DNA from 2 places in the Paenibacillus paludis genome. Region 1 is predicted to be linked to the other one. Evidence: riboswitches for the same ligand, from Rfam matches in the RefSeq annotation. Region 1 holds a riboswitch; the other holds the start of a gene.
The links. Region 1 has a riboswitch for cyclic di-GMP ahead of ACAN56_RS16075 (PA14 domain-containing protein). Riboswitches for the same ligand answer to the same signal wherever they lie in the genome.
Positions count from the first base shown of each region.

Region 2: it holds a riboswitch for cyclic di-GMP, as region 1 does, so the genes downstream of both, ACAN56_RS30510 (flagellar assembly protein A) here and ACAN56_RS16075 (PA14 domain-containing protein) in region 1, are expected to answer to the same signal.

Region 1 is NZ_JBGJZP010000007.1:239,976-244,276, forward strand. Features, by position in the region: gene ACAN56_RS16065 (UDP-glucose dehydrogenase family protein) at 1-124, shown strand, start outside; gene ACAN56_RS16070 (sugar phosphate nucleotidyltransferase) at 553-1,926, shown strand; cyclic di-GMP riboswitch class I at 2,064-2,144, shown strand; gene ACAN56_RS16075 (PA14 domain-containing protein) at 2,157-4,301, shown strand, end outside.
Region 2 is NZ_JBGJZP010000025.1:5,950-10,250, reverse strand. Features, by position in the region: gene ACAN56_RS30515 (flavin reductase family protein) at 1-332, shown strand, start outside; gene ACAN56_RS30510 (flagellar assembly protein A) at 597-2,465, opposite strand; cyclic di-GMP riboswitch class I at 2,571-2,663, opposite strand; gene ACAN56_RS30505 (FUSC family protein) at 2,934-4,037, opposite strand.

The DNA.
Region 1 (4,301 bases):
CGACGGCCGCAACGTCTACTCCAAGGAGCAGATCGAAGGCACCGGCTTGGAATACCATTCCGTCGGACGCCCGCAAATGGGCGGACTGAGCGGGTATTCGGCCAGCGTGGCTGGTGCGATCTAAGCTAACACCTTGCCTTTTACTGCCGTCAAACTAGCGGCAATGCCGGATCTTTAGCAGGGTGCTTCGCCTGTGGGTGCAAGCCGCGGGCGTGAATGTCTTGCTAGGGCGCATAGCCCAGCTGGAATCCATCTAAGTAAGCTGTTATGGAATGGAACGGAGAGGAATTTTGGAACTGTAGGAGCGAATGCGTCCGCCTTTGTCTGCGGATTTCCACCGCGGACAGCGGTATAAATCAAGAAATCTGCAGACAACAGCGGCCGAAAGTCCAAACATTCCTTGCAGTGACTCCCGTAACAGTTGTATCTGAAGGCTATCGCGCAGCAACAGCGCGCTATAAACATTCTAGCATCTCGAGGTTGCTGTTTAGCTCGTAGCTCACAATAACAATCCGGTATTTTCGCGTCAACACATAATGAGGAGGGTTCCATATGAAACTGGTACTTCTATCAGGCGGTTCAGGTAAACGTCTCTGGCCATTGTCCAACGATTCACGTTCGAAGCAATTTCTGAAGGTACTTGAGAGCCCGACGGGTGAACCGGAATCCATGGTGCAACGGGTATGGCGGCAGCTGGAGGAAGCTAATATGTCGGGTTCGGCTTATCTGGCTACCGGCCGCAGCCAGGTGGAAATGATTCAGAGCCAGCTTGGCAGCGAGGTGCCTATCATCGTTGAGCCGGAACGCCGCGATACGTTTCCTGCGATTGCCCTGACAGCAGCCTACCTGTATTCCATGGAAGGCGTTTCGCCAAGCGAGACCGTGGCCATCCTGCCGGTCGATCCTTATGTGGAAGCCGCCTTCTTCGATACAGTAGTGCAGCTTGAGCAAACGATGCAGGAGAGCGGAGCGAACCTGGCGCTGATGGGTGTAGTACCCGAGCATGCTTCAGAAAAATACGGATATATCATTCCTACCAGCGCAGAGGCGGGAGCAAGCGGCTATCTGCAGGTAAGTCACTTCCAGGAGAAACCTGACCGTGAGCAGGCCGAGGAACTGATCAGCCGGAATGCCCTCTGGAACTGCGGCGTGTTCGCGTTCCGCCTGGGTTACCTGCTTGATATTCTGCAGCGCAAGGGATTGCCGCTGAACTATGAGGAACTGCAGAAGCAGTACAAACTGCTTGCTTCCATCAGCTTTGACTATGAAGTGGTGGAAAAAGAGGAGAAAATCGTAGTTCAGCCTTATGACGGATTCTGGAAGGATTTGGGCACCTGGAACACGCTGACCGAAGAAATGAACAGCAACCATGTGGGCAAAGGGTTCGTGACGGCCGATTCCGAAGGCACTTGCCTGATTAATGAGCTGGATATTCCGATTACGGTGATCGGCGCGAAGGATCTGATTATCGCTGCCAGCCCGGACGGGATTTTGGTTACCCATAAAGCGGAGAGTCCGAGAATCAAGGAAGTGCTGAAGTCTTTTGAACAAAGACCGATGTACGAAGAACGCCGCTGGGGCCATTATAAGGTCATAGATTATGTGAAATACGATGAGGGAAATGAAGTGCTGACCAAACGGATTTTTATCGAAGAGGGTAAAAATATCAGTTACCAGCTGCACCATAAACGCAGTGAAATCTGGACATTTGTCAGCGGTGAAGCAAGCATTGTAATTAATGAGAAGATGCATAATGTGAAGGCGGGAGATGTGGTGCGTATACCGGAAGGCACCAAACATGCGATTCTTGCGCTGACGGATGTAGAGTTTATCGAGGTACAGACCGGCTCGGAACTGGTAGAAGAGGATAACATCCGCATCACCTTGGATTGGGAAGATATAGCTTTGCAACAGTTTATCTCTTAGGCCTAAACAGTCTATTTACCCAATTGTTGCAGATCCAAAACAGGCATTTAGAACCATTTATTAATTTATTTTTATTAATGCTCTAAATAAAAACTTCATAGGGACGATACTTACGGTAAGAGGGATAAATCCTTCCAAAACGACAAAGGCAAACCTAATCGAAAGATAGGGACGCAAAGCCATAGGGCCTTCGCAAGAGTGGCAGCCTGGCTACCGAAAGGAAGATCATTTTGAAAACTTACCGTAAGTCTCGTCTGCTGTCCACCTTGCTGTCTCTTGCCGTATTGTTAACCGCTATGCCTTTAGGATTTGGGCTGTCGCCTTCAACCGCAGAAGCCTCATCAAGCACAGCAGTGCCGGTTAATCCGGACGCTTCAGCCGAAGCTGTCAAGCTGCTTAGTAACCTCTATTCCATTACCGGAAAAGGGATTATCTCTGGACAGCACGATTATTTGGAGAGCCCGGATGAATTCAGCAACAAGTTGAAGGGAACAAGCGGAGAATATGCTGCTCTTCACGGATATGAGCTTGGCGTAATTAGCGGCCAGTCGGAGAGTACGGCTGCATCGCAGCGCAAGAATGTGGTGAACAGCGCGATCAACTGGTACAAGAACGGCGGCATTGTCGCAATGACCTTTCATCAGAATCTGCCGGGGACGGCTTACCTCTGGTCCAATGTGCAGAAGCCGCTCACCCAAGCGGAATTTAACAGGTATGTAACGCCGGGCACGGCAGAATACGCCAGCCTGATCACGGATCTGGATAAAGTGGCGGTGTCGCTCAAAAGCTTGCGGGATGCGGGCGTTCCCGTACTTTGGAGACCTTATCATGAAATGAACGGCAACTGGTTCTGGTGGGGGAAGAAAAGTAATTTTGCTGAACTGTGGAATATTATGTATGACCGTTTCGTGAACGTTCATCAATTAAACAATCTGTTGTGGGTATGGAACCCCAATGCACCGAATGCCTGGTCTGATCCTTATGCGCTGACCTATCCGGGCGCAAGCAAAGTGGATGTTCTTGCAGCAGATATATATGATAACGACTATATGAATAAGTACTATGACAGTTTGCTTAGTCTGGCTGCCGGTAAACCGATAGGCATTGGTGAAAACGGTGAGATGCCCAGCACGGCCAAACTGAAGCTCTCCCAGAAAAATTTCGTTTTCATGATGAACTGGGGAAAAATGCTCTATGAGAAAAATAGCACAACTACGATTAAGAGTTTCATGAATGATAGCTATACACTGACCCGGAATAAATATAAGAGTTGGAGTGCACCAGCCGTTGCGCCAACGGCAACACCGACACCGACACCGACGCCGACACCAACGGCAACACCGATAGCAACGCCAACGGCAACACCGATACCAACGCCAACAGCAACGTCGAAGCCGACGGCAATGCCAACGCCTGACTCTAATGATTCAGTGGAAGCGCCTGTGGTGAGCGGACTTAAGGGAGAGTACTTCAAAAACATGACGCTTTCCGGTACGCCCGCCTTGGTGCGCAATGATGCATTGCTTAACTTTAACTGGCGCCAGGGTTCGCCGGATCCTTCAATCGGTATAGATTCCTTCTCCGTCCGCTGGACCGGTCAAATCAAGCCAACGTATAGTGAGACTTATCAGTTTTTTACCACTTCGGATGACGGTATCCGCGTTTATATTAACGGTAAAGCTGTCATTGACAGCTGGATGAAACAGAGCGGAGTCGAGCGTACCGGAAGCATCGCTTTAACAGGCGGTCAGTTGTACGACATCAAGGTCGAGTATTACGAGAATGCCGGCGATGCGAATATCCGCTTAATGTGGCAAAGTCAAAGCCAAGTCAAAGGGACGGTTCCGGCCAGCGCATTGTTTGTGAATGCCGGGGCAGCTGCTGCCAGCCAGACAGAATTGGACAGTACACTCAGCCTGGTTGCAAAACCGGTTTTAGCGGCGACAGCAGCACCAGCCGCAACAGCAACGCCGACACCTGCGCTGACAGCAACACCAGCACCGGTGCCAACGGCAACACCGATATCTGCGCCAACACCGGCGGCAACAGCAACAGCAACAGCAACACCGGTGCCAACAGCAGCACCGACGCCAGCAGCGCCGGCACCAACACCGACAGCAGCACCTGCTGAGAATGGGCTAAAGGCAGAATATTTCAATAATATGCTGCTGTCAGGCACTCCGGCACTTGTACGTAACGACGCCATTCTTGATTTCAATTGGCGTCTAGGCACCCCGGATGCTGCAATCGGCATCGATTTCTTCTCCGTACGCTGGAGCGGCAAGATTAAGCCGCTCTACAGTGAAACGTACACAATCTATACTACTTCAGATGACGGCATCCGCGTTTGGGTCAATGACAGTCTTGTGATTGAC
Region 2 (4,301 bases), on a different contig from region 1:
TCGCTGCAGTCAACCATACCTCAATCAATGCACCCGGCGGAATCAGCGAACTTGAGCTGGCCGGGCTGACGGCGGTACCCGGACAAGCCGTCAAGGTCCCGCGCGTACAGGAATGCAAGATTGCGATGGAATGCCGGCTGGTGCAGCTTGTGGAGCTCGGGCATTGCGATATGGTTATCGGCGAAGTGCTAGGTTTTCATGTAGAGGATGAGCTGATTCATAACGGCCGAATTGATGTCGGCAAGCTGAAGCCGGTCAGCCGTCTGGCCGGCGCGTCTTATGCAGCAATTGGACGGACCTTTGAGCTGGACAGACCTCAGTATGAACCTTGATTGGGCTAGGTATTAGCAGCTAGATAGATTGAACTTGAGAATATACACTTAGGGAAAAGTGGCGGAGGGGAATTTTTGGAACTGGAGGAGCGATAGCGTCCGCCTTTAGGTTTGGATTTCTACCGCGATTCGCGGTTAAATTCAGGAAATCCAAACCTAACAGCGGCCGGAAGTCCAAACATTCTCTGGAGTCACGGCCAATCCCAAAATAGAAGAATTATAAGTTCAATCTATATAGATCAGATATTTTGGGGCAGAGGAAGGCTAATGCGCCTGATTTCTTAACCGCAGGCTTTGGGCAGTGAAGACAAGTTCTTCATCTGTCCCGTCGATCTTGGCGGTGTATTCTCCAATCGTCACTTCGCTGTTGCAGATTTTGCGGACTGTAATATTATTGCCGGCGGTAAGCACCGATTTCTCGGAGGACTGCTTCCCTACAGTCTGTGCGCTGATGGAGCCTGCCGCCTCGACTGAGGAGTCCGTGCACTCCGCTTCGTTCATTACGAAACGGACATCGCCGGAAGAGAACAGCTGGCTGTGCAGAATCCCCTCCTTATGAACATGGAGATCTCCGCCGGATTTAATAATGCTATGCTGTGACGAGGCAATGTCGATCTGTGTATTCTCCTCCTGCATCCCGGATATGGCGTCATGCAAATCCTGCAACAGCCTCAGAAAGGTGCTTAGAACAGCATCCGTGAAGAAATCGGTGAACTGCCCCGGGTGCAGGAATACCTCCAGCATATGTCTTAATTGCCCGGTGTCGATAGGATAATCGGGATTCATCCCGGCAATAACATCCTGGAGATCACTGATCAGGCCGGGGAGATGGTCATATTTGCTTTCCAGCAGCAGCATAACGACCAGACCGTATTTTACGGTTTGCTGGCGTGATTGGACGGTATTCGCCAACTGCTGCGACGCTTTTCTCAGACTGGTCATTTCCTCCATCAAGAGAGCGGAGTACATGCAGAGGCGGTTATGTCTCGCTCCATAATGACCGGAGTACAATTGGCTGCTGACAACCTTGCCCTGGACAAAAATGCTGCCTGTAGCTGTGATTGTCGCATGCGTAACATCGCCGTATATGTATACATTTCCCAACGCCTCAAGGATGGTTTGGTTTCCGATATCATTAGTGGCGACCACATCACCCGGGAACATCATTTTGGCGGCTTCGGGGTCCGTATCCCCGGGAACAAGATATGTCTGGGGGAAATCAAAAACCTTGCGGTTCAGACCGCATCCCGTTAAGCGGGGCCTTCCCTGGCGGAGGGAGACGATCCCGCCGTCCGCCAGCAGGGTTGTACATTCTTTAGTGACCAGCTGAATGTCTTGCGGCGGCGGGGAGGGAATAATTCCGCCATACACGTCGATGCCGGGCACTCCCTCTTCCGCAGGCAGCTTACAGGCAATGACCTCTCCCTCCTGGACAAAGGGAACCCTTGGATGGTTCGGGAAATCTGCAGGATCGGCAGTCCGAATGAATTCATATTCCCTGTCCTCAGCAAATAACAGCTCCAGCCGGGCATTCTTGCCGGGAATAGGGGCTTTACCCTCTGCGATGCAGACCGGGAGATAGGTAGGGTTGTTCAGCTCTGCATAAAGAGCCGGGATATTGAGATCGCGCATAATGGAGCTTTTCTTGAAGCCGGCGATAATCTGGTCCACCGTAAGGGTGGACAGCAGCAGGCCGCAATTTGGTTCCGCCCGGACCGTGACATCTGCTGCAGCCGGGGAGCTGGCGAGCTTCCAGGCGTACTTTTCTGCACGGTAGAGCGTGAAGTAGACCTTCAGTTTATCTTCGGATACGGTAATCTGATACTGCGGCTTCTCGCAAATCTCCCAGGTGATACGGTCTGTGGGGGTTACTTCCGTAGGATCTGTCACCGTCTTCCGGTTAATATTCAACACCACAGGGTGAACGGAGGAAATGACAGCGGGTTTGCCGCCGGGCAGAGGAGGAGTGATGAATATTTGGTTGTTCTGTACGATAATACGTCCGTTCTTATCCTCATCTCCCCCACGGAGCGGCTTAGCCTGCACAGAGGGCAGAGCCGGAAGATCGGGGTTCCCGATTGGCGTTGTGGTATGAAATACATGCCTGAATTTCTCGATGATATGCTGTGGCATTACTCTAACCTCGCTTCTTCGTATAATCAATGGCATCTGTACAGAAAAGAGCATCATGGACTATGATAGATTGTCTTAATCTACCGGTACCCAAGTCACATCTCAATTGGCAGCCTGGCGACCATGAATGGATAGTCTCACATTCTTAGGCCCATCGCTTTGCGTCCTGCCCTTTCGGGAAGTTTGCCTTTAAAAAAATAGATCAATGATATACATTCAGCATGAGGTCATTTAATCGACTCAAATCGACAGGGAATGTTCAATACTGGATTGGTTGCCAAAATAAATCTACAAACAAGCTTAATTCTAGTACTTTAGTATTAATTTTTCAACTTATTAATAATAAATCTCTCTGGTATCCCTTTAAAAGGGACGGCTTTGAGTCCAAGCGATATTACAAGCAAAAACGACCCTGCCTTTTTCTCAAAGGACAGGGTCGTTTCTGCAAAAAAAAGGACGCTCCCAAGCTTATAGCTTGTGGGAGAGCCCTCTTTTAACAAGATGTACGGCGCGCGCGCTTCCGGACCGGACGGAGGCTGGTGCCGGTATAACTGTGGCTGCATAATCGGCCCGTTCAATTTCCTCCAGCACCCGGTTAAGATGGGAGAAGACGGCTCCGAGATCGCGGACTGCTGTCAGCGAGCATTGACCCTGCAGCTCGGAGAACCAGGCGAACTGCAGATCCCGGGCACGGCGCAGCGCTTCGGGGAGCGAACGGGTGCATTCGGCATCGGACAAAGTCTTGGTTCCATACAAGGCGATGCAGTCTGCGGTTGCCGTTACGACCTCTGTCATCCAGTCAGCTGCGGCATAATGTGCAGGCAGGAGGGAAATCTCCTCGGCGATCTCCTTGACGTAGCGGTGAACCTTCTGCAGATGCGAGGTTGCCTGTGTCAATGACCGCAATCCGCCGCGGCATTGATAATGGGATAACGTATAGTGCAGCTCTTTCTGCTGCTTGTCGCTCTTCGCCAGCAGTTGTCCGGAACGCACCAGCCTCTCCGGAGCCTGCTTGGAACTGCTGCTCTCTGCGGCGAGTCCGGTCAAGGCATCGGCCAGCAGCAGGGTCCCTTCCAGTGCCAGGCGTTTAACCTTGACGAACCCCCCGGGGGGGACGATAATCATATTTATTATTAAGGCAATCAGCACGCCGATTAAGGTCTCCGCGACTCTCCACACGATATAAGGGTCCTGATAAAAGGTCAATGCCAGCACGGAGGTCACACCGACCTGGGAAACGGCTTGAATGTTAATCCGGCATGCGGTGGCCACACCGATGCCGATCAACAGCATCAGCAGAATAGACAGTGCCCCCACGTCGAAGAAATGGCCCACGAGCAGGCTGACAATTCCACCGAGCACAACGCCCATCAGACGGTAAATCCCTTTTTCCAGCGAAGCCTTGACGCTTCCTTGGGTGATAAGAATTGCGGCAAGCGGTGCAAAGTATAAATAACTGTCGCCGTGCAGGCTGTGAACCGCAAGCCAGGAGAGTGAAGCAGCAATCGTAACGCGTATCATATATAGAGATAATCCGAATTTTTCAAGGCGGTCCTGCAACCCCTCGTTCATGTTAGTCATCTTCTTTCACATCAATAAGAGAACATTTTTAGGTTTTCAGCAATTTTCATTATAGCACTCAAAAACAACAATAACGGGTACAGTTTTTACGAACTTGTTAAGTTTCTGCGCTGCATTTTAACATTGTAAGCTATCGCATATATTGCATTAATCCTATATGCTATATATATTGAAGTGTGTCGAAGGAAGGGAGGAATTGTCGCTTATCAGCGCTGAGCATGCCACTTTAGATTGTTCCCTGCGAGAAGCGGGTAA